One region of the Dietzia sp. NPDC055340 genome, then DNA from elsewhere that is predicted to be linked to it. Evidence: riboswitches for the same ligand, from Rfam matches in the RefSeq annotation. Region 1 holds a riboswitch; each other region holds the start of a gene.

Region 1 (9,719 bases):
CGAGATGGTCCGGCCGACGTCAGAGTGGGCGGCGCGGCGAGCGTCGACCCCCACGCCGTCGTCGGTGATCCGTAGCCGGTCGCGGGAGAACTCGACAGTCACGTTCCCCGCGCCCGAGTGGCGGGCGATGTTGGTGCCGGCCTCGCGGAGAGTCCAGGCCACCAGGCCCGACCGCGCGTCCGGGAGGAGAGAAGGGGACCCGACGACGACGACATCGATACCCGCGGTATGCAAGGAATCGGTCAGGCCGGCGAGTTCCTGCACCGGATCCGCCACCCGCATGCCGGACACGGTCTGCCGCATCTCCGACAGGGCGGTCCTCGTGAGGTTCTCGATGTTCTCCAGTTCGGCCCGGGCGGCGTCCGGGTCGGAGTCGAGCTGCGCCCGGGCCAGCTGGGCGCGGATCGTCAGCGCCGTCAGGGTGTGTCCGAGGACGTCGTGCAGGTCGCGCGCGACCCTTGCGCGCTCCTCTGCCACACCCAGCGCCCGCCGGTAATGGCCCTCTCGGTCGCTGATGCCGACCGAGATCCGTGTGCCCAGCATCGACAGCACCACGGGGATCACCAGGAACCCCGGGACCAGCATCCCCCACGTCTTCTCGACCAGGGCCGCGACGGTGCCGATGACGATCAGCGTGATCGCGGTCGGCACGCTCCGCCGGATCGGCCACGCGGCAGCAACGAAGCAGGCGAGGAACGGGACGAAGTTGACCGGCCCGTTCAGCCCGGCCGCCGGGAGGGTCCCGAAAGTGCAGATCACGAGCCCGGCCAGGTAGCCCAGCCCGAGCGGCGCGGGCTCCTCCCGGGCAGGGTCGCGGAGATCGCCGGCGACTCGCCCCGATGGTCCGGCGGCACCGGAGCTGCGCAGGTGTAGCGGGTATCCCTCGGTCACGGCCGGCGAGGCGAAAGCCATCAGATAGACCGCGGAGAACGCCGCGATCGAGACCAGCCCCAGCACCGTGGGCGCGGCGGGGGCCCCGGAGAAGACCACAGCGAGGATCGGGTAGATCAGGAAGACCTGCCAGATCAGCGAGAACAGCACACTCGGACCGGTGATCGCGGAGCGGAATCGCCGCCACCGCGACGGCCCCGCAGCTGCTTCATCGTTCACCGACTTCGCGCTGACCTCCCCGTCCGCCACTGGTGACGGGGACGCACGCGTTGCCGTTGTCGTCGTCGTACTCTCACCGCTCGTCATGCCCGGTCGCTCCTCACACCCGACCGCGGCGGCGACGTACCAGCACCGCGGCTGTCGTACCCAGTATGAGGGCCCAGGCAACCACGTTGAGCACAGGCAACCACACCGGATCGACCACGCCGTCGGCCACCACGCCGCCGGTGATCGGATAGCGGGCCAGCGCGTTGACCCCATAGAGCGGTGTGAAGCGCGCCAGGTCCAGCATCACGCCCGACAGCGGGATGAACAGGTTCCCCGCGAACGCGAGCAGGACCAGGCTGCCGCCCGCGACCCCCAACGCGGACTCGGAGCGGAACGCCATTCCCGCGCTCAGTCCGTAGCCCGCGAAGACCGCGGAGCCGAGCCACGCCGCGCCGAGCGAGAGCACCCAGGCCAGCGGTGTGGCCTGCGCGCCGGTGGCCGCGCCGGCGATGCCCACGGTGAGGACGGGCACGGCCGCGATGGTCATGGCCACGGCGGACTTGGTCACCACGAAGCCGGCGCCGCTCCACGGGGTGAGTCCGAGCTGGCGGCCCCACCCCTGGAAACGCTCGAGGGCGGCCCCACCGCTGATGGCGGTGGTGGCGGTGACCGCGCCGTAGACGGCCATCGAGATCATGACGACGGCGCCCACGTTGCCGTGCGCGACGGGTGCATCGCGGTAGCTCTGCGCGCTGCCGAACACGAAGTACATGACCAGCGGCAGGCCGACGATGAAGAAGATGTTGGTGATGTCGCGCAGGGTCCGGCGCAGGTCGATGGCCCAGTAGGTGACGTTCATCGGGTGGCCTCCGGATCGGTGTCGGTAGCGGCAGGGTCGACGGGTGCCGTGTCGGCCAGTGCAGGGTCTGCAGGACCATCGGCGGTGAGGGTGACAAAGGCGTCGTCCAGCGACCTGGCCGAGATGGTGACCTCGCGCGCGGACGTCTCGGTGAGAAGGACGCGCGCGGTGGCGTCGCTGTCCGAACTGGTGAGGATCACCCGGGCAGCCGTGCGGTCAACGGCGGTGACACCGGGCAACTCCTCCGGCGACGGCTCTCCCGCCATCGGGTCCCAGACGGCGGTCACGCGACTGCCGGCGGCCATGGCGCGGACGCGGTCGACGGGGCCGTCGGCGACGATCCGCCCCCGCGCCATCAACACGATGCGGTCGGCGAACGCCTCCGCCTCCTCCAGGTGGTGCGTGGCGAAGATGATCGTCGACCCGGATGCGGCCTCAGAGTGCATGGTCGCCCAGAACTCACGGCGGGTCCCCACATCCATCGCGGCGGTGGGTTCGTCGAGGATGAGCAGGTCCGGATCGGGCAGCAGCGCGAGCGCAAACCTCAGGCGCTGCTGCTCACCACCCGAGCACCGGGCGACCCTGCGGCCGCCGAGTTCGGCGATCCCCGCCCGCTCGAGCACCTCCCCGACCGACAGCGTCCGGCGGTAGAGTGCCGCGATCGCGCGGACCGTCTCCTCCACCGTCAGGTCGGCGAGCAGACCTCCGGTCTGGAGCACCGCGGCGATCCGGCCGGCCGCGATCGCCTCTCGCGGGGCCTCGCCGAACACCCGGACCTGGCCCTCCGTTGGTTCGGTCAGCCCCAGGGCGATGTCGAGCGCGGTGGTCTTGCCCGCACCGTTCGGGCCGAGGAGCGCGACCACCTCTCCGGGGTCGATGCGCAGGTCGAGCCCGCGGATCGCGCGGACGGGTCCGGATCCGCGAACCGTGAACGTCTGGCCCAGGTCCCGGAACTCCAGAGCCGGCGGCCGCGGACCGACACCGGGAGAACGACCCGTGGCCGTGGCTTCGGCGGGTGGGGTGTGGGCTGGGCTGTGCTTGACCATGCCTCCACGATCGTCGGCCAGCGCCCGCCTGAACAGGGCTGGCTGTCACGACTTACCCGGTGACATCTGTCATGGGTCGGACGTCAGAGCCCCTCACGACGTCGTCGAGTCGTGAGGGCTCGCTGAAACAGCGTCTCCTCTCAGCCCTTGACCAGACCACCGTCCACGATGAGGTTCTGCCCCGTCACCGCCCGCGCCCACGGCGAGGCGAAGAACAGCACCGCGTCCGCCAACTCGGCGGGCTCGATCGCGCGACGCAGCGGCGTGCCCGAGGCGATGAGGTCGAAGACCTCTTCAGGTGTAGCGGCACTTGCGTCGGTGGTGCGCAGCAGCCCGCCCGAGACCATGTTGACCGTGATGCCGTCCGGCCCGAGGTCTGTGGCCAGGGTCCTGGTCAGCGAGAGCGCGGCAGCTTTCGCGGCCGTGTAGTCGTGGTACGGCACGACCGGGTGCTGGAACAGGTTGGTACCGATGTTCACGATCCGCCCGAACCCGCCCTCGCGCATCCCCGGCAGCGCCGCCTGGGTGGTGGCGAGCGTCGCCTTGACGGCGCCGCGCAGCTGTCCTTCCATGTCCGCCCAGGTCAGCGTCTCGGGCGAGGGGCGGGCGTCGCCGTTGAATTCGAAGTCGGCGAGGGCGTTGTTGATGACCGTCGTGATCGGTCGTCCGAAGTGGGTACGTGCCGCCTCGACGAGGCTGCGTACCTCGTCGTCGTCGGTCACATCCGCCCGGACCGCCACGGCGCGGTCCTCGCCGAGCTCACGGACCAGGTCGGCCGCGGCCTCGGCGCTGCGACGGTAGTTGACGACGACGAGCGCGCCCTCGCGCCCGAACGCCCGCACGATTTCCTTACCGAGGCCCCGGGCTCCGCCGGTGACCAGGACTACCTGCTCGTCGATACGCACGCTGTTCCCAGAATTCACTGCCACTCGCTTTCCGGCGGTTCCCGCGAAGGGTGGCGATGCATACCCGCCTACCTGCGCAGAGACGCGGCCGCGGTATCGACATTCCTTCGCTGGAACTACCCAGATCAGGTTCGACGGGTGTGATCTCAGCTGCCCGGATGGGCGGCACCCCGTGTCGCGGACCAGCCTAGGTCATTCCCGGGGTCGCGGCGGCTTGCCGCTTCGCGATCACGAGCCACAGCACTCGGCGGACGTCAGCTGACGGCCTTCAGCCCGACGACGCCGCCGACGATCATCAGCAGAAAGATCACCTTGAGCACGGACACCGGCTCGGCGCCCGTGATCATCGCGTAGATCACGGTCAGCGAGGCGCCGATGCCCACCCAGACCGCGTAGGCGGTGCCCACGGGCAGGTCCCGCATCGCGTAGGCGAGACCGCCCATGCTCACGACCAGCGCCACTCCGAACACCACGGAGGGTCCGAGCCGGGTGAAGCCCTCGGACCGGCCCAGGGCGGTGGCCCACACGGCCTCGAGAACACCGGAAAAGACAAGAACTATCCACGCCATGACGGCCTCCTGCGGGCCGTCTCGTCGCGCACCGGGTACGGCACCCCTCGGCCGGAGGCCCCGTGTCGGGGTCCTGTGATCGAGGTTGTCACACGGGTCCGGCCCGGGCAACGTCAGATGCGTCACCACCTCGTAGCATGAGCCCATGCAGGTGGGCGAGGTTTCTGAGCTGTGGCGATACCCGGTCAAGTCGATGCGCGGAGACCGCGTCGTCTCCACGGAGGTGACCGAGCGGTGGGGCTTCCCCGGAGACCGGGGCTGGGCCGTGCGCGACGAGCAGGCCTCGGAGATCCGCGGGGCCAAGCGGATCAATTCGCTGCTGCAGTTCCACGCGCGCTATCTCGAGGAGCCCGCCGCCGATTCCACGCCGGCAATCGAGATCACGTGTCCTGATGGCACCGTGGTCCGGAGCGACGACGACGAGATCCACGACGCCCTGTCCGCTGCGACGGGCCGGACCGTCACACTGTGGCCACGCCGCTCACCCGACGACCACGAACATTACCGCCGCGGCCGGATCACCAGGGCCGACATACGGGCTCAGCTGGACCTGGGTCCGGATGACCCGTTCCCGGATTTCTCCACGCTTCCCGAGGACCTGCTGGCCGAGCTGTTCGACTACGTCACCCCGCGGGGCACCTACTTCGACGCCATGCCGCTCTCGCTGGCCACCACCACGGCGTTGGGGTCGCTGCAGGCCACCGTCCCGGACTCGCTGATCGACGCGCGACGGTTCCGTAAGAACGTCATCGTGGCCGGAGAGCCCGGCGCCGAGGGCTTCCCCGAGTTCGAGTGGGTGGGCCGACAGCTGCGCATCGGCGACGTGGTCTGCGAGGTCACGACGCCCATCGCGCGGTGCGTGATGGTGGGCCTCCCCCAGGCCGAGCTGCCCCACGACCGGAACATCCTGAAGTCACTGGTCCGCAACACGGGCATGGATCTGGGTGTCTACCTCCGGGTGGTCGAGCCCGGTCGGATCACCGAGGGCGACCCGGTTCATCTGGATTGATCAAGATAAAAGTAACTACCCCCGCTCCGCGGGGCGGGGGTAGATGACGACGCAGTCAGACGTCGGAGGGCCCACCGCCGCAGCGACAGGCCCTCCGACACGGTGCCCACTGACGTCCTTACTCGCAGGCCACGCCGTCGTTGTCCCGGTCGAGTGCCGGGCGGTAGGCGTCCTGGCCGCGGTAGATCGGAGCAATGCGAGCCTGCGGGCCTCTGTGCAATTGGCGACGTACGTGGCCGCTGGGGCCTGCCGAGGGGCGGGAGCGGCGACAGGCGCCGGCGCGGGTGCGGGTGCGGCGACGGGCGCGGGGGCCGGAGCAGGCGCCGGGATGAACGGGAGGTCCCACACGAGCGGGAACGGCAGTGGCGGGAGAGCACCGGCCTCGGACCCCATCGGGATCGGCACCACGACCGGGGCGACGTCCGGAACCTGCACCGCCCAGGGGCCGATGTACACCTCGGCGGCGGAGGCTGCCGGAGCCACGGACATCAGTGCTGCGGCAGCCAGACCGGCCACCACGAATGAGCGTTTGATCATCGATTAAATCCCTAGTAGAGGACCACTTACGGATGCGCGGTAAGATAATTCTCATCTTATGACACAGTGCGAGCATCCTTCAGCAGCGCCCCCGGTGCTGCCGCCGCCCTTCTGGTGGCCGATTACGGGACGGATCACCCTTGTGGCTACCCGAGCTCGGAGTGAAACGAGCCGGACCATCTGAGCGGAGGCCAGCACCCACCACGTCGGCGACCCCTGTCAGCCTCGGTGCGGGTTGCCCTTCTGCAGGCGGTCGATGTGCTCGGACGCCTCGGCTTTGCTGAGGGTCGCGGGTAGCTCCTCCCCCGCCTCACGAGCGAGGGTGTCGAGGTAGCTCTTCTGGGCCTGCGTCATGGGCTCGTCGCCGGTGACCCAGTCGTCCGGGTCGCGCTGTAGAGACGTGTCCCCGGGGTTCCGGCCCTCCGGCACGGGGGCGCCCAGTGTTTCGGAGTCATGGTTCCGTTCGGCGTCGGGATCAGTCATGGCTTCACGCTACGCAGCATCCGGGCGGCTTCAACCGCATCGGTTCAGGCGCCGTCGACCGGACCCCACGCCGCCACCCAGATCACCCGCAGGCTGTCGAGGGTCCGCTCGGATTCCCCCGGCGACGGTGCGCGCTGACGGTCCTTGTAGAACACCGCGGTGATCATGTCGGTCACCGAGGTGATCAGACGGAGGTGGTCCGTGGACAGTGGCGTGATCAGCCCTGCGGCCGCGTCCCGGTCCATCTGCTCGGCGAGCTGCCGGTTGAGCTCGGCATCCAGCGCGTCCCACCGGGCCCGGAGAGTGAGGTCGTATCCGGTGGCCTGTAGTCCGGAGAGGATCACCCGCGCCCGGCGCACCCACACGGAGTGGGACACCACGAAGAGCCTGTCGAAGTAGTCCGCGTGTGACTCGCCGGCCTTCCGGTGGTAGCTGCCGATCGCCGCGTCCCACTCGTTCCACACCGAGGACACGAGCTCCGACAGGACCTCGTCCTTGGACTCGAAGTAGAAGTAGAAGTTGGGTCTCTTGATCCCTGCGGCGTCGGTGATGTCCTTGACGGAGATCTCCATGACCGGCATCTGACCGAGAAGGCCCTCGAGGGCATCGAGTATGGCCTGCCGCTGGACCTCACCGCGGGACATCCGTCGCCGCCGGGTGCCACCGTCGTCGCGCACCGGGGGCTCGACGGCTGCGGCCGCGGCTGCCGGGGAGGTACGGGGTTCCATGGTGCACATCCTCTTGTCGCCGGTGCCCGCGCGGGACGCGCGGGGCCACTGCCCGATCATCAGATCAGATAGTGACCACCCGCGTGCCCCGCGCCTCCCGGGCCCCGTCGGCCGGCCCTCGGGGCGCCACGCCGTGCGACCGCCCGGACCTCAGCCGACCGGCAGCGCGGACCGCGACGGCTCCAGGGTCAGTTCATCGAACTGCCCGGCTTCCCACCAGTCCTCGATCATGTTCCAGAAGTCGATCTCCGAGGAGTTGTAGACATCCATGAACACCGCCTTGGACACATCGCCCTGACCGTTGTAGTAGCCGGGCGTGCACGCGCCCCAGTAGGCCATACGGGGCTCGTTGGACTCGCGGACCTTACGCACCCAGTCGGTCTCGGCCTCGAGCGTCGGCTCGAAGGTGCCGAGACCGTTGTCCAACATGTGCTTGATGAGCCGGGCGGAGTGCCGTGCCTTGCGGTCGAGCATGTAGACGAAGTTGACGTAGTAGGCCGTCTGGGTCATCCCGAGCTCGACGAAGTTCGGGAAGCCGTGGGTGAAGAACCCGTGGAAGGTCTTGGCCCCGTCAGAGAAGTACTCCTGCAGGGAGTTCCCGTCGCGGCCGATCACGTCGTATCCGTAGATCCCCGCCGGGCCGGACCCGGTCTCGAACCCGGTGGCGAAGACGATGCAGTCCACCTCGTGGTGCTCTCCCGCCACGACGATCCCGGTGGCGGTGATCCCGTCGATGCCACTCGGTGACGCCGCAAGGGTCACGTTGGGACGGTTGAACGTGTCCAGGTACTCGTCGTTGAAGCACGGCCGCTTGCACATGTAGCCGAACCACGGCTTGAGCCCGTCGGCGGTGGCGGGGTCGCTCACGATCTCGTCGACACGGGCGTGCGCGCCCATCAGTAGTTGCATGTCGGCGACCTCGGCGATCGTCGCCTGGTCGGCCGCCGGAAGGTCCCCGACAGGGGTGTCGACCAGGTGCTGCCCGCCGAGCGCCGGGAACAGATGCGTCCAGCCGTCGTCGACGTGGTTCCCCTCGACCTCGTGGCCGGAGATGATGCCGTTGAAGTTGTCGTGCCGCTCGTACTGCCAGCCCGGCCCGAGCGAGGCCTTCCACTCCGGGTCGGTCTTGCGGTTGTTGCGCGGCTGCACGACGCTCGGGGTCCGCTGCACCACGACGAGTTCCTTGACGTCCTGCGCGAGATACGGCACCACCTGGACGCCGGTGGCCCCGGTCCCCACCACGGCGACGCGCTTGTCCCGCAGGTTCTCCAGGTTCCCCGCCTGGGTGCCGCCGGTGTAGGCGTAGTCCCATCGGCTGGTGTGGAAGATCTTCCCCTGGAAGTCGCCGATGCCGGGCACCTTGGGCAGCTGGGGCTTGGTCAGCGCGCCGTTGCAGCGCATTAAGAACTTGGTGCGGAAGCGGTCACCGCGGTCGGTGGTGACCGCCCACCGCTGCTGGTCCTCATCCCATTCGGCATGGGTCGCGCGGGTCTGGAAGTAGGTACGGCTGTAGAGGTCGTAGTGCCGCCCGATGCGCTGGGCGTGTTCGAAGATCTCGGAGCCGTCGGCGTAGCGCTGGCTGGGGACGTAGCCGGTCTCCTCGAGCAGTGGCATGTAGATGTGTGACTCGATGTCGCACTGCACGCCCGGGTAGCGGTTCCAGTACCAGGTGCCGCCATAGTCGCCGCCGTACTCGACCATCCGGAAGTTCGTGATGCCGTTCTGCATGAGGTAGGCCCCGGCGGTCAGCCCACCGAAACCCCCGCCCAGGACCAGCACGTCGAGCTCCTCGGTGACCGGCTCGCGGGTGATCGGCTCACTGAACGGGTCGCGGTCGTCCACCTCGAGCACGTCGGACAGGCCCTGGAACTGGGCCAACTGGTCCTTCCGGAGCCGGGCCTGCTTGTCCTCCGCGAAGCGCTGACGGAGGTACTCGGGGTCGAAATCGATGTCGAGGGGGATGTTCGACTCGGGGAGGGTGAAGGCCATTCTCGCGTCCCTTTCCTGTGGGGCCGTCCACGCGTAAGGGGTTTGGACGGCCTGTCGAGAAAACTTGACGCCGCGTCAAGTTGTGACCAGGATTACATGCGCAACGTGACGGACGCAACAGTTTCTCGGAAAATCGGCGCACGGCGACGCCAGGGGCCGGCCGCGATCAGCCCACCGAGCCGGAAGCTCGGGCGCGTTCAGTTCTCGCGCAGCCTGCGGCGCAGGATTTTCCCCGTGACGGTCCGCGGCAACGCATCCACGATCTCCACCTCGCGCGGATACTTGTAGGCCGCCATCCGGGCCCGGCAGTACTCGATCAACTCCGCGGCGGTGGCCATCTCCCCGTCGCGCAACGCGACATAGGCCCGCGCGGACTGCCCGCGGTACTCATCGGCGATATCCACCACGGCGACTTCTTCCACAGCGGCATGCGCCGAGAGCACCTGTTCAACTTCGTAGGGCCAGATCTTGTAGCCGGCGGCGTTGATCACGTCGC
Region 2 (9,719 bases), on a different contig from region 1:
CACGGCCACGTACTCCTCGGCGTTGGCGAAGATCGTGAACGGCATGACCTGGTTGTGGATCTCCTGGAACCGGTTGAGCGCAGCAATCTGCTCGTCCAGGCCAGTGGCGGTCTTGAGACCACGTCCCGCCGCGGTGAGTTCGGCATTGTCGACGCCACTGTTGTTGGTCGGCCCGCCGGGCGTCACGTAGGCGGTGAAGCTCGCCGAGGGATCGGCGTCTGAGGGGTTGAGGCCGCCGATGGTCATCTCGTAGTCGTGCCCGAAGAGTCGTGCGGCCTGCTGTGACTGGGGAACGTTTTCGAGGGTGACGTTGAAGCCCACGGCGTCGAGCAAGGCCTTGATGATCACGCCGGTCTCGATGTTCTCGGGGCTGGTGTTGGTCAGCAAGGTCACGTCGCCGTTCCAGTCTCCCTCCGCCTTGAGCTCCTCGACCAGCTCCGAAGCGAGCTCTTGGTCATAATCGGGGCCCCGCTGTCCGTCGTAGAAGCGGGAGGATTCGGCCAGTAGCGCCGAGGTCGGCTGGCCGAGGCCGCCGGTGAGCCGGTCGTTGATCAGGTCCCTGTCGAGCGCGTGTGCCACGGCCTTGCGCGCCCGCTCGTCGGTGAAGACGCCGTCGTAACCCTTCGCACCGTTGTTCATGACGATCGCTCGACCGGAGCTGATCACGCTGAGGAACCCCTGCTCGTCGTCCTGCGTGGCGTCATTGATGAACTGGGCGCCTCGCAGATACCCCACCTGGATCTCGCCGTTCTGGAACGACTCGAGGGTCGCCTGGGACCCCGGGATGGAGATGAAGCGCAGGGTGGGGCAGACCGGGCCGCCGTAGTACGTGGGGTTGGGTTCCAGGACGACTTCCTGGCCGGGGGTGTTGCTGGCCATGACGTACGCGCCGGCGCCGATCGGGTTCTCGGCCCACTCCTCGGCGCCGACTTCGGTGTACGCCTCCTCGGGGATCACCTCGCCGGCGGAGCGGGTCAGTGCGAAGGGGAAGCCCGCCCACGGCTCACCCAGGACGAACTCCACGGTCAGCGGGTCGAGGACGCGAACGGTCTCGATCTCGTCGACATCCGTTTTGGCCGTTGACGCGGTCGAGGGGTCCTTGTGAAGGTCAACGGTGAACTTCACATCGTCCGCGGTGAGCGGATCGCCGTTGGAGAACGTCACGCCGTCCCGGAGCTTCAGGGTCCAGACCGTGTTGTCCTCATTCGCCTCGAGCGACTCGGCGAGCTTGGGCTCGAACTCGGCCGTATCGGGGTTCCAGCGCATGAGTCGGTCGTAGATAGCGGCGGACTGCGCGCCGCCCCGCAGCCCGTAGTGGCCCTGGCCGGGGGAAAACGAGGGGAGCATGACGTACTCGCCCATGGTGATGGTGCCGCCGGCCATGTCCTCGGTGCAGCGGCTGGTCTCATCCGGGGTCCGTATGTCGCCGCCCGAGGCCGACACCGCGTCGTTTCCGCCGCCGCCACACGCGGTGAGGGTCAGGGTGGTGGCGGCCAGAACCGCGAGGGCGAGCTTGTTCACAATGCCTCCAGAAGCAGGGCGAAGCGCTGACACACAGCCGACGATGCTCGGAGGAGCTCGTCCTTAACAGCGGACGTTACTTCGTGTCGACACGTGTAATCGCGGCTTTCGCCGATTCTCGCGGCGCTGCCCGCCCGAAGGGTGGTGGAGCGGTCCCCGTCAATCGCACGGCCGTAACAGGCACGGGCGCGGGGTCCGATATACCGTGTAGGACAACAGATTCCGATCGTGAGGAGTAACGATGTTCCCTGAAGGCTCCCTTGAGAACCCGCTGCGCTACCTTTTCGGCCCCGGGCCGGACGAGCCGATGTGCTTGGCGCTGACCCCCGAGTGCATGGGTTTGCTGCCCTTCCTCGCTTCGCGGTTTAGCTTCGGTTCCTGAACCCGGCGAACGTACGCAACGCATCGGTCGCCCACAGGAGTAAATGGGTCAGGAGTAGCGGTGCGATGAGGACCAGCGCGCCCCAGCCCGTGGCTGCAACCGCGACCCCGTGCCCCCCACCACGACCAGAGGTCACAGAAGTAGTCCGGAAGGCGTGACAGATTCTTTCTCATCGTCGACCCAGCCCCGGCGCGGGGCGCGTCGTCGTGTTGCCTCGCGAGTTCCACGTCGGTGAAGAACTCGGACGCCTCGGAGGCGGTAGTGGCCACGCGAAACTGCGCGGGGAGGGGAGTGCGGAACCGAGTACATGTCTGGAATTCGACGCCGCGAGTGCATTGGATGGCAACGCCCGGCTCTGAACGGTGGAGGAAGTTCGTGTCATTGACTCGCCGTCTGATCGTTCCCACCGTCGTGGCCCTCATCCCGTTGGGCCTGGCCGCCTGCGGCTCGAGCGGATCGGGGTCAACGGCGACCACGGTGACGGAGACGACGACCGCAGCGGCGGCTCCGCAGGTCGCCGATGGCGGGGCCCCTGAGGCAGATCGGGCGCCCGGAGCAGACGCGGAATCCCAGGACAATGTGGGCATGCTCATAGTGACCGTCCGCGGGGATCAGGGCGTCCTCGGGCTCCAGTACTCCGGTTCCGTTCCGGCCGGTACGCCGGGCCCCGCGAGCAACAAACTCATCACCGGGCCGGGCGGGTGCTTCGCGTTTGTCGGCGCCGGAGCACCTCAACTGGCGATCTTCCCCTCCGACGCCACGTTCGTGCTGCAGAACGGCAAGCCGTCGGTGACGGTCGACGGAGCCGAGCACCCTGTGGGCCGCGAGCTCACCTCCGCCACGGCCGTGGTGCCCGTCCATCAGGTGGCTGGTGTGCCAGAGCGGTGCGCCCGTGGTGCGGGGGACACGGTGCTGGTGGTGCTCTGACCTCACGACTCGGGAAGAGTCAGCTCGCCATTCGATCGGGGCGGACATCACCTGACCGCCGCCGCACCGCCTGCGCCACCCCGATCAGCAGCCCGCCGACCACCAGCACGCCCGCGCCGCCCGCGACCCGGTGTGTGACCGTGGGCGGATCCGGTGCGCCCATCTGCGAGGCGGACCAGTAGAGCAGCACCCAACTGGCGGCGAGGATCCACACACCCACAGTCCAGATCGGGCGGTGTGGCCGCGCGGTAGGCCTACCCGGCCACGCCAGGCCGTCCGGGGCCCGGTCGGACCAGAGGCTCGCCGCCCACAGCAGAACCGTGGTGAGTGCGGCGAGGATCGCGGCCCATTTCGCCCCCGGCACCAGCGTGGCAGCGAGCAGGCATCCGGCCGCCATAGCGGCCAACGCCAGGAGCGCCAATCCCCAGGCGAGGCCAGCCGCGCGCCACAGCGGATCGTGGTCACTGCGCAGTGACCACCAGCCGCGGCGCAGGCCCGCCGTCACCAGGACCACCACGGTCACCGTGCCCACAAGCGCCGAGACCAGCAGCCACACCTGGGTTATCGCGGAGGCGGGATTCACGGACTCTCCTTTGGCCGCGTCATCGTGGTGACCGAGTGCGCGGGGAACACCCGTCGGGGGGTGTCCGCATCAAAGGTCACGGTGTCGGTCACGATGCCCACACCGGTCACCGAGTCGAAGTGTGGGGCGTCGAGGGTGGCGACCTCCCCGTCGCGGTACCCGTCCGGGAGGGTGAGTTCGGCCTCCACATCCCGCTCGGGGTCGCGGTTGACCACGGTCAGGGTGAGGTCGTCGCCGGATCGGGTGGCCAGGGTGACCAGCGCCTCGTACTGCCCGGCCGCGGACACCCGGCGGGGACCGTTCTCGACCTTCGACGCCAGCACCTCCTGGCCGGCCAGCGGCGAGAGCATCTGCAGAACCAGCGCGGTGGGGGACGGGGAGAAATCTGGCCCGGGGCTGAAGATCGCCACGTTGCGCGATCCGAGAGTGGTGGACGTCTCGTCGCCGGTGTGGTCGGCGGGCACGTCGACCAGGGAGTGCTTGAGCGCCACCGGGACGCCACCCTCGGCGAACGCGGCGAGCTGGGTGGCCACGTACAGCGCCGGACTCACCGAGGCCAGGTAGTCCCTGCCCGGCTCCCGCCACGTCTGGAAACCGGGGACCGGCGACACGCCGTATTCGGTGACCAGCAGCGGGATGTCGCGTCCGGCGGTGTGCCGGATCTCGGCCTGCTCCCGGGCGACGTGGGCGGCCTGCCAGTCGCTGCCCATCATGACGTGGTCGTGGGTCTGGTCGGCGTTCATGGGGGAGACGATCCAGGTGTAGGGGTGCGAGACCTGACAGTCGAACGCGGGGTCGTCCCCGATCGCCGCGAGGAACGCGTCCCCTTGGTAGCTGGAGCAGACGCGGATGTCGGGGTCCGCCTCCTTCATGGCGCGGACGAAGTCCACGTATCCGGCGCGCGGGCCACTGGTGTAGCTCACCGTCAGCCGAGACCCCTCCGGTGGGACGGAGCCGTGGACGCCGTCGCCGAAGCGGACCTCGCCGGACTCGTGGTCCAGGGTGTAGACCGTGTCGTCCGGTCCCGCACCGTCCAGGGTGGGGATCTGAGTCCACACCGCGCCGTCCACCATCACCCGCGGATCCGGTGCGACCGGGGCGTAGGCCACCTGGCGGACCTGGTCGGGGGAACCGTCGCTGATCTGGGCGTCGGCGCGGCGGTCGCAGTCGGTGGTTAGCGGCTGGTCGGTGAACTCGGTCGCTCCGCCGAAGGCGTACTTGTGGGCGCGCTCGGGGTGTTCTCCGGGGCGGATCGAGGCGTCCTGCTCCATCCAGTACGCCTGGTCGCCCACATCGGGCTCGTTGCCGACCTCCCACCACGTCACCCCGTACGGTTCGGGGTGGCCGTGCTCTGCCCGCAGGTCCGCCCAGGGGCTGGTGCCGACGGGGGCGTTCATGTAGCTCACCCAGTCCGCCGCCTCCTGCGGGGTGGCGGTGGCGAAGTTCACCACCATCGTGGTCTCGGCGCCCATCTGCTCGACCAGCGCCATGTGCTCGTCGGGCCCGATGGTGCTGTCCACGTCCAAGAGCCGAATCCGATAGCCCGCATTCTGTGCCGTGGGAGGGATGGACGGTGTCGTCGTCGTCCCCCTTCGCGTCCCGACGCCCGGGCTGTCACCCGGCGCTCCACCTGACCCACCGGCCAGGTCTCACCCCCGGCGGTTCGTAGCCCCGCGGTGGGAGTCCGGAAGGCGGTCCCCGTGACCGAACATCCGGGCTCGGAGAGTGCCGCGTTCGGCGTCCAGCGGATACCGTCCCCGGCGCTGCAGCTCGGGCACGAGATGCTCAATGACGTCCTCCCAGGTGCCCGGATTGAGCGCGTAGGCCAGGTTGAAACCGTCGACGTCCGTTTCCGCCATGTAGCTTTCCAGGGCGTCGGCCACGGTGACCGCCGAGCCCACCACCACGGGTCCGCCCGTCGCGTTGAACCGGGCGCTGTCCCGCAACGTCCAGCGCCCGTCGGCGCCGGAAGCCCCAGACAGGCTCGACACAGTGGTCTGGATGGCGTCCGTGGCGACCGGATCCATGGGGGCGTCGAGGTCCTGCCGGGATAGATCAACTCCGGACCATCCCGAGTTGAGCACCAGATTCCCAGTCTCCGAGGCGTGGGCGAAGATGTCGCGGTACTTCTCGGCCGCCGCCTCGTCGGTCCGGTCCACGACGATCGTGAGCAGCGCGTACACGCGAGCGGCATCCCGCCCGCGGCCGGCGGACTCCAGCCCGTCCCGGATCCGGCTGACCTGGTCCCTGGTCTGGTCGATGGTCGGGGACGCCACGAAGATCGCCTCCGCGTGATCGGCCGCGAAGCGGATTCCCCGCGCGGACGCGCCGGCCTGATAGATCACCGGGGTCCGCTGCGGAGAAGGCTCGGAGAGGTGAACGCCGGGGACCGTGAAGTACGTTCCCTCGTGGCGGATCGGGTGGACCTTCGCCGGATCGGCGTACATGTCCCGCTCCGCATCGAGCACCACGGCGTCGTCCTCCCAGGAGCCCTCCCACAGCTTGTAGAGCACCTCCAGGTACTCGTCCGCCCGGTCGTAGCGCTCGTCATGGGAGAGTTGGTCGCTCTCGCCCAGGTTCTGCGCGGCACTCTTGAGGTAGCCGGTCACCACGTTCCATCCCACCCGGCCCTGGGTGAGGTGGTCCAGCGTCGACATTCGCCGGGCGAAGGTATACGGGTGTTCCGCGGAGGTGCTCGCGGTGATGCCGAACCCGAGGTTCTGTGTCACTGCGGCCATTGCGCTGACCAGCATCATCGGGTCGTTCATCGGGATCTTTGCCGCGGTCCGTAGGGCGGCATCGGCGCTATCGCCGTAGACGTCGTACGGGCCCAGGGCGTCGGCGAGGAAGATGCCGTCGAACAGGCCGCCCTCCAACAACCGGGCCAGACGGGTCCACTGTTCGAGGTTCGTATAGTCCCGCGACCGATCTGCCGGATGCCGCCAGATCCCGGGGAGTTGATGCCCCACGCCGTTGATGGCGAAGGCGTTGAACCTGATCCTCCGGGCGTGCTGATCGTGCGCAGCGTCGGGTCGCGAAGCCATGGTTCTCCTTGCGGTGGTCGTGAGAGGTGACCACGTCGAGCAGGAGCAGCCGTGGCTACGCCGATGACATCCCTCCGCGAGTGCTAACTCGATCAGGTTCGCTCGGGTGTGATCTCAGCCCCGTCCAGGGCACCCCGTGTCGCCCCTCAGCCTACGCGTCGGCGTCAGCGTGCCTTGCCGGTGACGGCCAACAGGGGCCGCCTGGATTGCCGTGGAGACGGCGCTCAGACCCCTGACTTCGGCAGCCGCCACCAGTTCGCCGGCGGAGACATTGAGCCCGGTCTGCGAGGTGACCACCGCCCCCGCATCGGCCACGCGCAGGCCCGTCGCCGACTTCGCGGCAAAGAGGCCGTACCTGATGTGACCCACCGACGCCTCTCCCTACTCGTGCCCATGCGACGACGGCCGGGCCAACGCCATAAAGCTCGTCTACCGGGCGTAGTCATGCGGTCGGCGTTCGAGGCGTCCTGTCCCTGCGATCCGCCCGGTCGCAGTCGGTTCGGGAAGTCGGATCATTCACCCCCGTCGGGTGCCGACCGCCCACACGAGGAAGTGCGTGGCGATCAGTGGTGCGATGACGACCAGCGCGCCCCAGCCCGTCGCCGCGACCGCCACCCAGTTGCTCCACCACACGCTGGCGTCATCGAAGTAGTTCGGCAATCGCGAGTTCGCCCGCGTCTCCTCATCGGGCGCTGCGGATGGCGTACCGGTGAACACGTCCGCCATGTCCGGGCCGGCGATCCCAACGCGGAAGTAGGCGGGGGAGTGAGGAACCTGGTCCATGTCCGCTATTCGGCACCGCAGGTACACCGGATGGGCCGCGTATGTTCAGTGACTGCCCACCTCGTCGTCGTCCCCGCCACCTCCCCCCCGACCAGCGGGCACCCTCTCTCGGCGCTCGACGACTGCGCGCGGACCCCGAAGGCGGTTCCGTGCCGTGGCGAGCGCCCCTCCTGACGCCAGCGCATCCGTCAGAAGCTGGTGACGGATGCGCCGGCGACATCTCAGGTGCGGGTGGCGTCGCCAACGATGAACTCGGTGCGGTCCTCGGTGAAGTAGTCGCGTACCCAGTTGACCAGGGCGTTGTAGCGGGGACGTGCCGATGGCAGCAGGACATCATGCACTGCGAGCCATCCGGCGAATGCCAGCGGCCCGTGGAGCTGCTTGTGCGATCTGCCGACCTCCGCCACCGCGGCCATCCGACCGATCATCGCCATGAAGCCGCGATCGTGGTACTCGAACGCCGTACGCTGTGTGCCCTTGAGGTCGGCGAGGATGTTCTCGCCGGCCCACGCCCCCGCCTGCTTGGCCACCGCACCCAGGCCGGGGAGCGTCTTACCGGCACCGTCAGGGATGTTGGCCGCGTCCCCGAGCGCGTAGACGCCCGGGAAACCGGGAACTGTGAGGTCGTCATTGACATCCAGTCGGCCGCCCCTGCCGGGCGTGATGCCCGCTTGCCCGACCACGGGCTGTGCGTGCAGACCCCCCGCCCAGATCACGATCGGCGCGGCGAGGACCTCGCCGTCGGAGAGCGTCACGCCGTCGGCGCGCACCTCCTTGACGCTGGTGCCCAGGTGCAGCTGAACACCGAGCTCCTCGAGGTGCTCCTGCGCATACTGCTGAAGTTCCTCGGTGAAGGGGCCGAGAACCGTCTTGGCCAGATCAGCGAGGTGGACCGTGAAGGCCTCGCGAACCGCGTCGGAGTACGTTCGCGGCACCACCGTGTTGACGGTTTCTGCGATCGCACCCGCCATCTCGACTCCGGTCGGCCCGGCGCCCACCACGACGATGTTCGTGGGGTCGAGCGCCTCGCCGGCGGCCACCCTGGCGTCGGCCTTGTCGAACTGCTCGATAATCGCCGCCCCGAGCCGAGTGGAATCGCTGACCGAGTACAGCGGGTACGCGTGCTCGGCGGCGCCGGGGGTACCGAAGAAGTTCACGACGGCGCCGGCGGCGATCACGAGTGTCTGAGCGGAGTACACCGTTCCGTCGTCCACCGTGACCGTGTGTGCAGCGGCGTCGATAGCGGTGACCTCGGCGGTCAACACGCGCACGCTCGGACGCTTGCGGAAGATCGCGCGCAGCGGCTCGGCCACGTCACTCGGCGGGAGCTGCGAGCTGGCCACCTGATAGAGCAGTGGTTGGAACTGCGAATAGTTGTTGCGGTCGATCAGCAGTGTTGGGATCTTCGCTTTGCCGAGCCGCCTGGCTGCTGCCACGCCGGCAAAGCCGGCGCCGACAATGATGACCCGGTAGTTACTGGTCGCGTTGGTCATGGCTTCGTTACCTCAGTCTTTTCTGGCCGACGTCAGCCGTAGGTGTAGAAGCCGCGACCGGTCGATGTTCCGAGGTAGCCCTTGTCGATGAAGTCGGACTTGATCTTGTCCGCAAAGGCCTTCATCTCCGGGTCATCACTGTCCTTGTTGAGCATGTAGGGCGTCATCATCCCCACGATGTCGTAGATCTGGAACGGGCCCATGGGCGAACCGGTTGAGATGCGCCACGTCTTGTCGACGTCCTCGATGCTGGCGATCTCACGCATGTAGAGCTTCGCGGCGGCCTCGAGGAACGGCACCAGCAGCGAGTTGAGGACGTAGCCCGGCTGCTCCTTGTGGATGCGGATGGGAACCATCCCGATCTGTTCGGCGAACCCGGCCGCGGACTCGAATACCGCGGGGTCGGTGTCGGGGTGCCCCATGACCTCGCAGGTGTTGAAGATCCACACCTGGTTGGCGAAGTGCATCGCGAGGAACTTGTCCGGACGATCCGTGAACGGCGCGATCTCGCTCGGCAACAGGGTGGAGGAGTTGGTGGCGAACACGGTCTTCTCGGGCGCTACCGCGCTGACCTTCTTCCAGGTGTCCTGCTTGATGTCCAGACGCTCGGGGACCGCTTCGATCACCAGGTCGGCGTCCTTCACCGCGTCGGCGAGATCCGAGCTGGCGCGGATTCGCGAAACGGCAGCATCGATCTTGTCCTGCGTGGCGTCCGGGAGGTCCTTCAGGTATGACGCCCCGAGTTGCTCCCAGCGAGCGGGGAGCTTGGCCAGGATCTCGTCCGAGATGTCGTACGCCACGACGGTCTTCCCGAAATAGGCGGACTGGAAGATGATCTGTGAACCGAGGACGCCGGTTCCCAGCACGGTGAGGGTTTCCATGATCGGATTCCTATCTTGCAGTGGGAGAAGTGCGAACGTCGGTTACATTATCGAACTCTTATTTTTTGAGGGGGCATTCAGAAGAACTCGCATCGTCCCTTTCCT
Region 3 (9,719 bases), on a different contig from region 1:
ATCTGAAGATGATCGCCGCGGCGGCGGACATTCCCGTCTCGCGAGTCGACGAGGTGCTGACCCTGGTCGGTCTGGCCGACGTCGCCGGTCGCAAGGTCGGCGGTTACTCACTGGGTATGCGCCAGCGCCTGGGCCTGGCCACGGCCATGCTCGGCGATCCCGAGATCCTCATGTTCGACGAGCCAGTCAACGGCCTGGACCCGGAGGGCATCCTCTGGATCCGCCGGTTCATGCACGCCCGCGCGGCGGAGGGCCGCACGGTGCTGGTGTCCTCGCATCTGCTGTCGGAGATGGCGCAGACCGCTCAGGACCTCGTGGTGATCGGCCGCGGTCAGCTGCGCGCCCAGACGTCGGTCGAGGAGTTCCTCTCGCAGGCGAGTTCGGCGGTCGTTCTCCGTACCCCGCACGTCGACGAGTTCGCCTCGGCGGCGCGCGAGGAGGGGATCAATGCCAACTTCGACGCGCAGCAGGGCGTGTTCCTGATCGACGGCCAGAGCGCCCGCCAGGTGGGCGATCTCGCCGCCAGCCTGGGAATCACGATCCACGAACTACACGAGAAGCGGGCGTCGCTGGAGGAGGCCTTCATGGCCCTCACCGACCAGGACGTCGAGTACCACGGTCAGGAGTCCGCCCGATGAACCTTCTCAAGTCCGAGTGGATCAAGGTCACCACCACCAAGAGCGCCTACTGGCTGTACGGGATCGGGATCGCCCTCGCGCTGGGGATCGCCGTTCTCCTGGGCCAGCTCGAGCAGTCCTCGGGCGGCGAGCCGGTCGCGGGCGCACCGGGTGGCGGGAGCTCACCGCTGTTCGCGATCACAGGCGTCAGCGCCTTCACGGTGCTGCTGGTGTGGATCGCGGCGATCGTCGCGGTCACCGGCGAGTACCGCTACCACACGATCCGGTCGACCTTCCTGGTCACGCCCGCGCGGTGGCCGGCCGTGGTGGCCAAGACGGTGCTGTTCGTCGTGCTGTCGATGATCGTGGTGGCCGTCGCGGTGATCGTCTCGCTTCTCGTGGCGGGCGTGCTGTCCGGCAACGACGAGTGGACCCCGTTCTCCGGAGAGGGGCTGACGCTGCTGTGGCGCTTCCCGGTTTATTCCGCGCTGGGCACGGTCGCGGTGATGGGCCTGGCGTACCTGATGCGTAACGCGGCCGGCACGATCTCGTTGTTCCTCGTGTGGATCCTGGCGGTCGAGGGCATGGTCTCGCTGATCCCCAGGATCGGCCAGGATATCGCCGCCTGGATGCCGTTCTCCAACGGTGACTACTGGACGCAGGGCGAAGCCATGCGCGGGTTCGTCACCTGGGGCCAGTGGCCGGCGTTTGCCTGGTTCGCCGCGGTGTGTATTGCCCTGTGGGTCGTGGGGTTGGTGGTGACCCTGCGCCGCGACGCCTGATCCCGGCCCCCGCGGCCCCGCCGCCGCCCACCCCCGCCGCTCTGCCGCCGCCCAGCCTCTGCCGGCGTCCCGCAGCCGCCCCGCCGGCCGGTAGGTACGACTTACGCGCCCGGAACGCCCGATCTTGGTGCACTTACGCGCCCGGAATGGACCATTCCGGGCGCGTAAGTGCAGGTGATGTGTGCATTCCCGGCGCGCACGTCCCGCCGGGGCCGGGCCGAAGCTGGGCGGGGCTTGCGCGGACCACATTCCGCCGAGTGGTCTGACCCGCTCACAATTTCCCAGGGCAGGTCCCGGCGTCAGCATGATTTGCGACCACGCGAGACAGAACGGTCGGCAGCCGGTTAGCTCGAGCTGGCGCCGGGCCGGCGGCGGGGCCGGGTCAGGCGCCGCTGAGGGGCAGATAGACGCGCCCGCCGGCGTCGGCGAACTCCGCGGACTTCTCCGCCATCCCCGCCTCGATCGCCTCCACCGTCTCCAGCCCGTGCTCGGCGGCGTAGTCGCGGATGTCCTGCGAGATGCGCATCGAGCAGAACTTCGGGCCGCACATCGAGCAGAAGTGGGCGGTCTTGGCGGGTTCGGCCGGCAGGGTCTCGTCGTGGAACTCCCGAGCGGTGTCCGGATCGAGGGCCAGCGCGAACTGATCCTTCCACCGGAACTCGAACCGGGCGCGGCTCAGCTCGTCATCGCGCTCCTGCGCGCGCGGATGCCCCTTGGCCAGGTCGGCCGAATGGGCGGCGATCTTGTAGGTGATCACGCCGGTCTTGACGTCGTCCAGGTTCGGCAGCCCGAGGTGCTCCTTGGGCGTGACATAGCAGAGCATCGCGGTGCCGGCCTCGGCGATCCGGGCGGCCCCGATCGCGCTGGTGATGTGGTCGTACCCCGGCGCGATGTCGGTGGCCAGCGGCCCGAGCGTGTAGAATGGTGCCTCCTCGCACCACTGCTCCTCAAGTCGCACGTTCTCCACGATCTTGTCCATCGGCACGTGGCCGGGCCCCTCGATCATCACCTGCACGCCGTGCGCCTTGGCGATCCGCGTGAGCTCGCCGAGGGTCCGTAGTTCGGCGAACTGGGCCTCGTCGTTGGCGTCCGCGATCGACCCGGGCCGGAGCCCGTCCCCCAGAGAGAACGTGACGTCGTAGCGCGCAAGGATCTCGCACAGCTCGGCGAAGTGGGTGTAGAGGAACGACTCCCGGTGATGGGCCAGGCACCACGCGGCCATGATCGACCCGCCCCGCGAGACGATCCCCGTGACCCTCGTGGCCGCCAGCGGGACGTACCGCAACAACACCCCGGCGTGGACGGTCATGTAGTCCACGCCCTGCTCGCACTGCTCGATCACGGTGTCGCGGTACAGCTCCCACGTCAGCGCGGCCGGGTCGCCGTTCACCTTCTCCAGCGCCTGATAGATCGGCACGGTGCCCACCGGTACGGGCGAGTTCCGCAGGATCCACTCCCGGGTGGCGTGGATGTCCTTGCCGGTGGACAGGTCCATGATCGTGTCGGCGCCCCAGCGGGTGGCCCACACCATCTTCTCTACCTCTTCGGCGATCGAGCTGGTCACCGCCGAGTTCCCGATGTTGGCGTTGATCTTGGTCATGAAGCGTTTGCCGATGATCATCGGCTCGCTCTCCGGGTGGCGGTGGTTGGCGGGGATGACGGCCCGGCCCGCGGCCACCTCCTCGCGGACGAGCTCCACGTCGACGCCCTCACGTGCGGCGATGAACCGCATTTCCGGCGTGATCAGACCGGCACGCGCCCACGCGAGTTGGGTGCGGACCAGGGGCGCAGGCGCAGGCGCGGGAGCGCCCGACGACGTGGCTACGGGCGACGGTGACGAGTGTGACGACGACGCCGTCACCGACACCGACGCGGGAACCGGCCGCGGGTGTGGCCATTCCTCACGGGTGCGGGGCAGGCCCACCGCGAGATCGTGGCAGTCGGCGGCGGTGGTGTAGCCGGTGTACGGGCCCGAGGTGTCGTAGACGTCGAACGAGGTGCCGTCGGTCAGCTCGATCCTGCGGGCCGGCACCTGCATGGTGACGCCCGGACCGTCGGTGGTGTTGTCGGTGAACGGGGGCGGGGTGGTGGCGTTGTCGTCGTACCCCGGTGCCGCTACACCCAGGTACGTCTTGTGGCTCGCATAGATGGGGCCGCACGTCACGTCCTCGACAGAAGTAGATGGGCGCGCGTCAGTAGATGCGTGATCAATCATGAGATTTCCAGAACTCCCTACGCCGGCATGATCCGGACAGGTTCTACGGTCGACGACCCGGCCGGTCGTCCTCTCAGCCCGCGCTCCGAGGCGGGCTCCCGTGTGGATGGGTTATGAAGTTGTGCCGTCCGAGGGTAGCGCGGGGAGTAGGGTCTCCGGAAGTAGCACCGTCGGCCCGAAGGAGTCGAGATGTCCACCGCCACGTCGTTGAAGCTGGTCCACAACTCGGATCGCGATCGGTTCGAACTGTGGGACGATGAGACGTTCATGGGGCTCGTCGGCTATGAGATGGACGGCGAGGTCTTCATCCTTCTCCACACCGTCATCGAGGAGCGATTCGGGCAGCAGGGCATCGCGCGGCTGCTGGTCAGCCTGGTGCTCACCCGGATGCGGCTCGACGGGGCCAGGATCCGTCCCGTGTGCAGCTACGTGCGGCGCTTCCTCGTCCGGTTCCCCGAGTATCAGCTACTCGTCGCGGCCAACTGACGCGCGCGGGTCTCATGCGCGCGGCTGAGACGCAGGTGGCGGGCGTAGTCTGGGCGTTCGAGTGAACCGCCACGAACGAAGGATCGACATGACCTACCCGCCCCAGGGTGACAACTCCGGCCAGGACAACGGCTACACCGACTACTCGTCGCAGACCGGGTACAAGGCGCAGTCCGCGTACGGGCAGGGGGCGCCCGGCCAGTCGGGCTACGGGCAGTCGGGTTTCGGCCAGCCGGGCTACGCCCAGGCCGACTACGCCGCACAGAACCCGTCGTTCGGCAGCGCGGGTGCGACGCAGATCGGTCCGCCATCGAACGTGGGATGGGCGGTCGCCTCGATCCTGTTCTTCTGGCCGCTGTCGTTCGTCGCGATGACCCGCGCACTGCAGGTCTACCCGCTGTGGGCGGCTGGCCGGCACGCCGAGGCGGAGGCGGCCAGCGCGACCGCCAAGAAGCTCGGGATGATCTCGCTGGCCCTGGTGGTACTGCTGATCGTGCTCTACGTGGTGTTCATCTTCGTCCTGGTCGGCGCGGCTGCGACGGCCGGGTACTGACCCGAGACGCCGTCTGACGACGAAGGACGGGGCTGCTCCGGGTACGGAACCCGGGGCAGCCCCTTCTGTTGTGTGGCCGCCCTATTGCGTGGCCGCGCCCATCGTCCGGATGACATCGAGGAGCTGAGACGGCGCGTCCGGCGAGAACGCACCAGGCCGGATGGTCACGGTCTCCCACGTGCCCGAGTAGGGGAACATGCCGTGCGCACGGTAGAGGTCGGCGGACACCGGTGATCGGTGCATCCGGCCCGCCGAGATCCCGCTGAACGGCACCAGCCACGACAGCTGCGTCAACTCGATCCCCTCCGCGACCGGGACACCGTCGATCTCGAGAGCCACGATCCACCTGCTTCTGCCCGGAGCGTCGACGCGGAGGCCGAACCGTGTCGCGCCCGCCGGTATGTCGGCCGGCTCCGAGGTCAGGGCCCGGCCCCAGGCGTTCTGCTCCACCTGAAGGGCGCCGTCCTTCACGAAGAGGACCACGCCCGCCTCCTGGCCTCCATGGGCGTAAAGAACTCCCTCGTCACTGGCCCGGAAGCCGTCCGCGCCCAGCGCCACCTCGACGGTGAACCCGCGGCCGTCGATGAGCTGACTCGCCCGGAACCGCTCGAGCGGCGGGGTCTCCGGGACCATCACGGTCTCCACCGCCAGACGCTGCTCGGCCGGGTCACGCTGGAAGAAGTGCAGCGGACTGCCGTTGGACATCGGATACACCATGTTGTCCCGGGCCGCCGCCTCCCAGCGGGCCACGAGATCGGCCACCACCTCCGGGTGCTGGTCGGCCACGTTCTCGAGCTGCACCGCGTCGCTCTCGGGTCGGAAGAGCTCCCATCGGTCCGCGGAGAACGGCGTCGCCTTGGCGTGGCGGGCCACCAGCTCGAACTCGCCGGCGTAGTACGCGCGCTCACCGAGGCACTCGTAGTACTGGTCGCCGTGACTGCTCGGCGCGTCGGCGTCCTTCAGCGCCGCCACCATCGAGGAGCCGTCCAGCGGCCGCGCTTCCCGGCCCGCCCGGCTCCTCGGAATCTCCACCCCTGCCAGCTCGGCCACGGTCGGAAAGATGTCCGTGACATGCGCGTACTGGTGGCGGATGGCGCCGTCGTCGTCGTTCTCTTCTCCCAGTTCCCCGAGCCCGGCGGGCCAGGACATCACACACGACACCTGGTGCCCGCCCCGGTACGTACTGAACTTATGGCGCCGGAACGGGGTGTTGGCGACCGTCGCCCACGCCGAGGAATAGTGCGGCCAGGAGGCGGGGCCGCCGAGCTCGTCGATCCGGCCGATCTCCTCCGCGATGCGCTCCTCGGTGGTGAGGGTGCGGCTGCGGTCGAGGTTGGCGAGGAAGTTGAACATGCCGACCGTGCCTCCGGAACCCCCGGTGGCCGCGCCGTTGTCGGAGAAGAAGACGAAGATCGTGTTCTCCAGCCGGCCGAGGCGGCGTTGGATCTCGCGGATGCGGCCCACCGACTCGTCGATGCTCACGACCATGGCCGCGTAGTTCTCCATGTGGCGGGCGGCAAGCCGCTTGCCGTCGTCCGACAGCGAGTCCCACTCGACGACGTCCGGTCCAAGCTCCTCGTCCATCGGTCCGGTCCCGGCGGCGGCCGGCACCACGCCCAGATCATCCTGCCGGTGGCGGCGCTCGGCGCGGATCTGATCCCAGCCCGCGTCGTAACGGCCCCGGAAATCCTCGGCCGCGCCGTCCTTGATGTGCATCGGGCTGTGGACCGCCGCGTGCGCGTAGTACATCATCAGCGGCTTGCCGGGATCCGAGGCGTGGGTCTCGGCGATCATCTGCACGGCGCGGTCGGTGAGGTCGTCGGTGAGGTAGTAGCCCTCCGGGTACTCCTCGACGTGGACCGGACTGTTGCCCTCGTACAGCTGGGACGGCGCGTGCAGGTTGGCCTGGGCTTCGAGGAAGCCGTAGTACTGGTCGAAGCCGCGCTGCAGGGGCCACGAATGCCGGTTACCGGACGCGTGCATGTCCTGCTCGCGGCACAGGTGCCACTTGCCGATCGCCATGGTGGCGTAGCCGGCGTCGCGGAAGGCCTCGGCCATGGACGGCTGGTTGGGGGCCAGTTCGGCGGCATAGCCGGGAAAGCCGGTGTCCACGTTCGCGACCGCTCCCATCCCGACCGCGTGCGAGTTGCAGCCGGTCATCAGCGCGGCCCGGGTGGGCGAGCAGGTGGGGGTGACGTGGAAATCGGTCAGTCGGGCGCCCTCCGCGGCCACGGCATCCAGGTTCGGGGTGGGGATCTCCGAGCCGAACGCACCGATGTCCGAGTAGCCCATGTCGTCCACGAGCATGACGATCACGTCCGGTGCCCCGCCGGGTCCCCGTCTGTCGGGACGCGGGCGTGCGGGCCACGCCGGCTGCGCGGAACCCAGGTCCTCCGTGATGGTGCCGGCGAATCCGGCTGGGGCCCCGAACTCGCCTGAGGGGGAGGGGGAAGCGTCGTTCGCACTCGTCATGACGGCGATCGTATACACGTTCTGCCGAACTTGTAGACATTTGTCTACAGATGGGCCGTGAAGCGCCTGGAGCGTGACTCCACGGAGTGAGACCCTCCGGGTTCAGCCGTCAGATCAGGCCCAGCCGCGGAGCCTCGATCGCGGGGCAGGTGTCCATGACGACGTCGAGGCCGGCATCCTTCGCGCGCTGCGCCGCGGCCTCGTCGATCACGCCCTGCTGCAGCCAGACGGCCTTCGCACCACTGGCGATGGCGTCGTCCACCACCGCACCGGCGAGCTGGGAGTTCACGAACACGTCCACCACGTCGATCTCACCGGGGACCGACGCGAGATCCGGGTATCCCTGCTGGCCGTAGACGGTCTCGGCCTTGGGGTGAACGGGCACGATCTGATGGCCCAGGTCCCGGACGTACCCCGCGATCCCGTAGGCGGTGCGCCCGGTGTTGGTGGACAGGCCGACGACGGCCCAACGGCCCTTGTCGGACAGCAGACGCTTGATGACATCGCGATCATTCAGATGGCTCATACCCCGTGCAATGCCCCGCGGCCGGCAGACATTCCCGAGCGTCGGCGTCGGCGGTGTGCCCCGAATCCGCAGTTTGATTGCACCACTGCGCAATCCAGGTCGATTCCTCGCAGTGACTACGTCAAGAATCGCCATGGTGTCGACAAACCAGTCGCCGATCGTGGGAAGGCAGGCTCAGTCAGTCCCCGACGGGTTCTGTGCGCGGGGCGCTTCCTTCGCAGGCTCAGTCAGTCCCCGACGGGTTTTGTGCGCGGGGGCATCGCTTCGCTCGCTGGCGCTCGCTGCGCTAGTCCCCGACGGCATCCTTGCCGCGCTGGACGATCTTGCCGTCCGGGGCGAACACCACCTGCGAGTCCTTCTCCGGATAGTCGAACTGGTTGAGGAAGTAGCGCATCGCGTTGATGCGGGCCCGCTTCTTGTCGTTGGACTTGATGGTGATCCACGGCGCGTGGTCGGTGTCCGTGCGCCGGAACATCTCCTCCTTGGCGTCCGTGTACTTGTCCCACTTGTCGAGGGACTCCAGGTCCATAGGCGAGAGCTTCCAGCGCCGCACCGGGTCGAGCTGGCGGATCGCGAACCGGGTCTTCTGCTCCTCGCGGGTGACGGAGAACCAGAACTTGGTCACCCCGATTCCCGATTCGACCAGCATCTTCTCGAACATCGGAGCCTGCTCCATGAACGTCTCGTACTGCGAATCCGTGCAGAATCCCATCACCCGTTCGACGCCGGCCCGGTTGTACCAGGACCGGTCGAACAGGACGAGCTCACCGCGGCTGGGCAGGTGGCTGACGTAGCGCTGGAAGTACCACTGGTGCATCTCGGTTTCGGTGGGCTTGATCAGCGCCACCGTGCGTGACTGCCGGATGTTGATGTACTCGGTGAACCGCTTGATCGTGCCGCCCTTGCCGGCGGCGTCGCGACCCTCGAACACGATGATCTGCCGGTGCCCGGTCTCGGCCTGCCACCGCTGGAACTTGAGCAGCTCGATCTGCAGCAGGTACTTCTCGACCTCGTACTGGTTCCGGTCCATCCGGTCGTCGTACGGGTAGTTCTCCCGCCACGTGTCCACGGCCCGGCCATTGATGTCGATGAGGTCGGGATCCTCGCCGTGGTCGTCGCGAACCGTGTAGCCCTCGGCGCGGAGCCGATCGATGTAGTGACGCAGCTGGAACGTGGACATGCGGTCGATCTCCTGGCGTGAGGTGGTGTCGAGCGTTTCAGGCGACTCGGGGGCGGCGGGGTCTAGTCGAGGTCCACCACGACGGGGGCGTGGTCCGAGGCGCCCTTGCCCTTGCGCTCCTCGCGATCGATGCTCGCGCCGGTGACGCGGGCGGCCAGTGCGGGGGAGTGCAGCTGGAAGTCGATCCGCATGCCCTTGCGCTTGGGAAAGCTCAGCCCCGTGTAGTCCCAGTACGTGTAGACGCCGGGCCCGGGCGTGTATTCGCGGGTGACCTCGCGGAAGCCGGCGCCGTCGAACGCGGCGAACGCCAGCCGCTCGGGATCGGAGACGTGGGTCTTGCCCTCGAAGACCTCCATGTCCCACACGTCCTCGTTCTGCGGCGCCACGTTCCAGTCGCCGACCAGCGCGATCTGCGCGCTCGAGTCGGCGGCCACCTCGGCGGCCGCGTGATCGCACAGCCGGGCCAGCCACTCGAGTTTGTAGGTGTAGTGGGGGTCGGCGAGCTCGCGGCCGTTGGGCACGTAGAGGCTGTACACGCGGACGCCGTCGCAGACCGCGGAGATCGCGCGCGCCTCGGGATCCTGCGAGACCTCGGGGTCCTTGTGGAAGCCGGGCATCCCGTCGAAGCCGATCTGCACGTCCTCCAGGCCGACGCGCGAGGCCACGGCGACGCCGTTCCACTGACTCAGACCGTGGTGTGCGACCTGGTAACCGATCTCCTCGAACGCCTCATGCGGGAACTGATCGTCCTTGCACTTGGTCTCCTGCATGGCCAGGACGTCGACATCGGATCGTTCGAGCCAGGACACCACCCGGTCACGACGAGCACGGATGGAGTTGACGTTCCAGGTGGCCAGGCGCATGGGCACCAGTCTATTACCCGTCCTC

The links. Region 1 has a riboswitch for thiamine pyrophosphate ahead of ACWIFB_RS06490 (3-oxoacyl-ACP reductase). Riboswitches for the same ligand answer to the same signal wherever they lie in the genome.
Region 2: another riboswitch for thiamine pyrophosphate. It lies ahead of ACWIFB_RS09555 (LLM class flavin-dependent oxidoreductase); the one in region 1 lies ahead of ACWIFB_RS06490 (3-oxoacyl-ACP reductase).
Region 3: another riboswitch for thiamine pyrophosphate. It lies ahead of thiC (phosphomethylpyrimidine synthase ThiC); the one in region 1 lies ahead of ACWIFB_RS06490 (3-oxoacyl-ACP reductase).

The regions. Positions count from the first base shown of each region.
Region 1 is NZ_JBSHML010000006.1:175,753-185,471, forward strand. It holds gene ACWIFB_RS06475 (sensor histidine kinase) at 1-1,110, opposite strand, end outside; gene ACWIFB_RS06480 (ABC transporter permease) at 1,211-1,957, opposite strand; gene ACWIFB_RS06485 (ABC transporter ATP-binding protein) at 1,954-3,003, opposite strand; gene ACWIFB_RS06490 (3-oxoacyl-ACP reductase) at 3,144-3,926, opposite strand; TPP riboswitch at 3,994-4,091, opposite strand; gene ACWIFB_RS06495 (DMT family transporter) at 4,163-4,477, opposite strand; guanidine-III (ykkC-III) riboswitch at 4,488-4,554, opposite strand; gene ACWIFB_RS06500 (MOSC domain-containing protein) at 4,623-5,486, shown strand; gene ACWIFB_RS06505 (excalibur calcium-binding domain-containing protein) at 5,605-6,099, opposite strand; gene ACWIFB_RS06510 (DUF3072 domain-containing protein) at 6,243-6,506, opposite strand; gene ACWIFB_RS06515 (TetR/AcrR family transcriptional regulator) at 6,551-7,234, opposite strand; gene ACWIFB_RS06520 (flavin-containing monooxygenase) at 7,385-9,223, opposite strand; gene ACWIFB_RS06525 (class I adenylate-forming enzyme family protein) at 9,421-9,719, opposite strand, start outside.
Region 2 is NZ_JBSHML010000010.1:134,254-143,972, forward strand. It holds gene ACWIFB_RS09535 (ABC transporter substrate-binding protein) at 1-1,521, opposite strand, end outside; gene ACWIFB_RS09540 (hypothetical protein) at 2,279-2,830, shown strand; gene ACWIFB_RS09545 (hypothetical protein) at 2,850-3,413, opposite strand; gene ACWIFB_RS09550 (hypothetical protein) at 3,410-4,933, opposite strand; gene ACWIFB_RS09555 (LLM class flavin-dependent oxidoreductase) at 5,063-6,457, opposite strand; TPP riboswitch at 6,510-6,604, opposite strand; gene ACWIFB_RS09560 (DUF1295 domain-containing protein) at 6,974-7,240, opposite strand; gene ACWIFB_RS09565 (NAD(P)/FAD-dependent oxidoreductase) at 7,462-8,733, opposite strand; gene ACWIFB_RS09570 (3-hydroxyacyl-CoA dehydrogenase) at 8,766-9,614, opposite strand.
Region 3 is NZ_JBSHML010000020.1:23,544-33,262, forward strand. It holds gene ACWIFB_RS14225 (ABC transporter ATP-binding protein) at 1-638, shown strand, start outside; gene ACWIFB_RS14230 (ABC transporter permease) at 635-1,399, shown strand; gene thiC (phosphomethylpyrimidine synthase ThiC) at 1,782-3,614, opposite strand; TPP riboswitch at 3,610-3,725, opposite strand; gene ACWIFB_RS14240 (GNAT family N-acetyltransferase) at 3,804-4,100, shown strand; gene ACWIFB_RS14245 (CD225/dispanin family protein) at 4,189-4,653, shown strand; gene ACWIFB_RS14250 (arylsulfatase) at 4,735-7,125, opposite strand; gene ACWIFB_RS14255 (CoA-binding protein) at 7,235-7,651, opposite strand; gene ppk2 (polyphosphate kinase 2) at 7,938-8,831, opposite strand; gene ACWIFB_RS14265 (exodeoxyribonuclease III) at 8,894-9,694, opposite strand.